DNA from 2 places in the Clostridium sp. CM041 genome. Region 2 is predicted to be linked to the other one. Evidence: riboswitches for the same ligand, from Rfam matches in the RefSeq annotation. Region 2 holds a riboswitch; the other holds the start of a gene.
What was found. Region 2 has a riboswitch for glycine ahead of ACWJJT_RS05625 (GrdX family protein). Riboswitches for the same ligand answer to the same signal wherever they lie in the genome.
Positions count from the first base shown of each region.

Region 1: linked by a shared signal. The riboswitch ahead of ACWJJT_RS00220 (alanine/glycine:cation symporter family protein) and the one ahead of ACWJJT_RS05625 (GrdX family protein) in region 2 are both predicted to bind glycine.

Region 1 covers NZ_CM143648.1:43,291-45,769, reverse strand. Annotated here, with positions in the region: gene ACWJJT_RS00220 (alanine/glycine:cation symporter family protein) at 257-1,600, opposite strand; glycine riboswitch at 1,745-1,874, opposite strand; RNA gene rnpB (RNase P RNA component class A) at 2,051-2,436, opposite strand.
Region 2 covers NZ_CM143648.1:1,175,537-1,178,015, forward strand. Annotated here, with positions in the region: gene trxB (thioredoxin-disulfide reductase) at 1-660, opposite strand, end outside; gene ACWJJT_RS05625 (GrdX family protein) at 692-1,069, opposite strand; glycine riboswitch at 1,152-1,220, opposite strand; gene ACWJJT_RS05630 (double-cubane-cluster-containing anaerobic reductase) at 1,460-2,479, opposite strand, start outside.

The sequences.
Region 1 (2,479 bases), 1.1 Mb from region 2:
TATTAAACAATGATTTTCTTTTATAATTCGTTATAATCACATTATAATATACTTCTTCTAATTATAAAAGCATATTTTAGAATAAAGTGGTTTTTAATTTTTCTATAATATTATTAAATTACGAAATTTAACACGTATAGTAATTATGAAATTTGTTATCTTAATGTAGTCCATACTTTTATTATTTTAATACTAACAAAAAACAGGATGGCATAAATCTGCCATCCTGTTTTTTTCTAAAAGTAAATTATAAAATTTAGTTTTTCTTTTCAAAATCATTTTCGTAATTTTTCAAAGTCTTTTTAACTAAAGCTCCAAGACCTAATAATGCAATTAAATTCGGTATAACCATTAATCCATTAAAAGTATCAGCGAGTTCCCAAACTAGATCAACCTTTAGAGCTGCTCCTAATACTATAAATACAAGAACCAATCCTCTATATGTCGTTAACGCTTTTTTTCCAAATAAGTATTTAACATTTGCCTCTCCAAAAAAATACCAAGCTACTATGGTAGAAAAAGCAAAGAAAAATAACGCTATAGCTACAAAGGGACCTCCAAGACTTCCCATACCATTCGAAAAAGCTTTTTGAGTTAACGCTATACCAGTAGTTTTTCCATCTAATGCTCCTGTAGTTAATATAACAAGTGCAGTTAATGTTAAAATTATAAAGGTATCAATAAATACACATACTATTGCAACGAGTCCCTGCTCAGTTGGATGATTAACTTTTGCAACTGCGTGTGCATGTGGTGTTGACCCCATTCCAGCTTCATTAGAAAATAAACCTCTTGCAATGCCGTATCTCATAGCTTCTTTTACGCCAACTCCTATTAAACCGCCAGTAGCCGCTTTAGGGTTAAAAGCTCCTACAAATATCATTTTAAATGCTGGTCCTAAATTAGCAAAATTCACTATAATGATTCCTAAACTACCCAAAATATAAAATATAGCCATAAACGGAACTACTTTTTCAGTAAAGGCTGCAATTCGGCCTACTCCTCCAATAAAAATCATACCCGCTAATGCTGCAACTATCACACCAATGATTATACGAATATTGGTATTTGGGCTTATTGCTGCACTTATTGAGTTAGATTGTACCATATTCCCTATAAATCCTAATGCAATTATTATAGTTACTGAGAAAAATGCTGCCAACTTTTTACTCCCAAGTCCTTTACTAATATAGTAAGCAGGTCCTCCCGTCACCTCACCGTCAACTGTCTGTTTATACTTTTGACCAAGCACTGCTTCCGCAAAAATAGTTGCCATGCCAAAGAAAGCACTTAGCCACATCCAGAATATAGCACCCGGTCCTCCTGATGCTATAGCAGTTGCGGCTCCTGCTAAATTTCCTGTTCCTACTTGAGCCGCTATTGAGGTTGTCATGGCTTGAAAGGATGACATTCCATCTTTTCCTGCTTTATTGCCGAATTTAGCTCCTCCAAAAGTCTTTTTGAATGCATCCTTAAATTTTCTTACTTGAACAAATTTTAACGTTATTGTAAAATAAATTCCAGTACCACATAACAAAAATATTAGTACATACCCCCACAAAACACCGTTAACACCTTTAATAATTGATAAAAAGTCCATAAACACACGCTCCTTCTAGTTATAAAATTTTTTCAGATAAAAAAATTTCTTGTGTATAGAATATATTTATACCAATTAATACTCTGTGAGACCATTATTTTTTAAAGCACACAAAAAATAGAGATCAAAATAAAATGACCTCTTGAAAATAACCCTGTCCTTTTACCTGAGAGTTTCACTAATTCACTATTAAATTTCATACAAATAATATGTAATTTAATAATGTTTAGCTTGCTCCTTCGGTGCTTATATAAGTCTCTCCAGAGGTTCGTCCGATATCAGTACTTCTCCAAAAATGGATACCTGAAAGTTTAACTTCTTCGGTGGATGTTATACATCTCTCTCCAAATATCTTCATCCGAAATTATTAATTTGTAATACTTCGCATGACTATAACATATTTTGAATTTTTAGTCAATAAAAAAAACTCACTGTAAAGTGAGTTTTTTTGGTACGACTAAGCCTATAAGCCGAGTCCTGTATTAGACAATCATCTATCTAGGCCCATTGTTACCAATAGGCTCAAGCGATACACCCGAGAACGAGACGGGCAGCCTCATAATGTTCTCCTATTCGATCTTGCTCCAGGTGGGGTTTACATAGCCGCAAAGTCGCCATTGCGCTGGTGAGCTCTTACCTCGCCTTTCCATCCTTGCTAGTACATTTAAAAATTCAGAAAAACTAAACTTTTGAATGCCTTTAGCGGTATATCTCTGTTGCACTTTCCTTAAAGTCACCTTCACTGGGTGTTATCCAGCACCCTGCCCTATGGAGCTCGGACTTTCCTCTCCTAATTATTGCACGCAATAATTAGCAGCGATTGTCTGGCTTACTCGTAAAACCAATGATATCATACTATTAAAATAAAAGCAAATAGTA
Region 2 (2,479 bases):
AACATTTCTGACCTTAAGGCCTTCAAGTATTTCATCGCCTTCTGCCTCATCTATAACTGAGTCGTATATAAACTTGATTTTTGGATTAGCAAAAGCTTTTTCTTGAATTGATTTACAAGCTCTTAATTCATCTCTTCTATGAATAACTGTTACACTATCTGCAAACTTTGTGAGATAAATTGCTTCAGTTATGGCGGAATCTCCACCGCCATTTACGGCTACATCGAGCTCCGTAAAGAAATCAGCATCACAGGTAGCGCAATATGAAATTCCCTTGCCCCGTAGCTCATTTTCATTTTTAAAACCTGCTAATCTGGGATAAGCGCCTGTTGCAATTACAATAGTTTTAGCCTTATATGTTTCTTTTTTGCATTTAACAGTTTTTATTTCACCTTCAAGTAAAATATTTTCTACAGTATCTTTTGCAAACTTTGTACCAAATTCCTCGGCTTGAGTTCTCATTCTTTTAATCAATTTTGGACCAGTGCACTCTTCAATTGAGCCAGGATAATTTGCAAGTTCATCTGTTATTGCGGCCTGTCCTCCAAATTTTCCTCGTTCGATTATTATAGAATCAAGTTTTGACCTTGATGCGTAAAGCCCTGCCGATAGCCCAGCTGGGCCACCTCCTATAATTATAGTGTCATAAATATGCTCCATTTTAAGCCCTCCCAGTATATTGCATCTATTTTCAATTTAGACCATGACTTATAATATCGTAATCTATTAACATGAAATCATTTCGCACCGCATCTGACCATGCTGGTGTTCCCCTATCTTTAATGAATTTTTCAGTTGTGTGTATTGATTCTTCAATAAAATTAACTGACTGTAAATCTATTACTTCTTTTTTTGATTTTGTTATTATTACAGTTTTGTAGGGCGTTTCATTTGGCTTTATGCTACTAGAAAGCGGATGTGTGAGCAAAAGGTGTCCCTTATGAATATGATTTCTTACAGCTTTTAGTACATTCATTATTCCAGTACTTAAAAATTCGACTTTATATTTTTCACCAAATTTGTCTAGACATAATGGGTTATTAGTTACAATCAATACTTCTTCTATCAATTAATCCCCCCCTTACAAATACATTAATTCAATTTATTTCCGCTTGCGCATAAAAAAAGACAAAGATAAGAAGCTCATTTAAGCCTTTATCTCTGTCTTTTTACCTGAGAGAATTACTCCTTCGGTGCAATTGCTTTCCAGAGGTATATCAATCTTCGGTCCTTTTGCCTGAGATATTCATATTACAGCGCATGTAATACTTGGCCCTTCGGCTATCCATTTAAGGATGTTATATTAAATAACTAAGCTTAAGCTTAATCTCCCGAAAACATCATCTATCAATATTTAAAAGTTATTACAACTTTATTATAATCTTTTTTTTAACAATGTAAAGCTTTTAATTCAAATACTATCTATAAATTGAAATAATATCCATCTAAATCATTTATATTATAACATCTCTATAAATGCTGACATTCTTGTATTAATTTGTCCTATATCTGCTTGAGAATAATCTGTTTCAATGCTCATATATGGAATATTTTTCTTGTTCAAAACTCTTTTTAATCTAAGAGTTTCTACATTATACGTATGACAAGCTTGAAGTATTACATCTATTACTCCGTCAGCTTTATATTCTTTACATAACTTTTCTAACAAATCTATTCTGTTATCATTTGGAGTCATACAAGAGCATCCAATATTTAAATATTTTTCTGTTAAAGCGTAAAGAGGATCCTTGTTTTCATCAACCAATGTCTCTGTTGTTTTAGCTCCACCGCAGTTTTCATAGCATACCACTACTCCACCATTCTCTTCTATTGCCTTAATTATTTTTTCAGTTCCTTGTCCTAGAGGACATCCTGTAATAAGTATTCTCTTTGCATCACTCGAAACTTTTCTTTCCCCACTATTATACCTATCTAGTGACTCACTTGTTATGCTTTCAAGATCTTTTATCAATACTTCTTTATCCAATTTAAATCCTGCTCCAGATAGAACTTTATGCATTTCGTAGCCTGTAATTGCTGGTGGTTCTAGCTGGCCTAGCTCATAAAACTTTCTTAGAGCTACTCTTTCCCTATTTTTAAGCTTAATCGCTATTTTAATCTTTTCATCCGTAATTTCAACACCATAAAAATTTTCTAGACACTTCTTTAGCTTTACTAATTCATTGCTCCATAGTTTATAAGAATCCTCATCATTACAGTTTTGAGGAAGCTGCATAATATGAGTCTTCTTAATATCTGCTAAATATTCATACATCTTCTTCTTTCCATCACATGTAGTTTCTCCAACAATCATATCGGAAAAATAGAAAAATGGACATTTATCTGTAATTGCAAAGCCATAAGATGCTTTAATTAATGGGCATAGATTTCTTGGTAAATCCCTTTCGGCATCAGCTATAGGTTCCTCAGTCATACTGCATAATGAAACTGCAATAGCATCTGCGGCCATTATTATTTC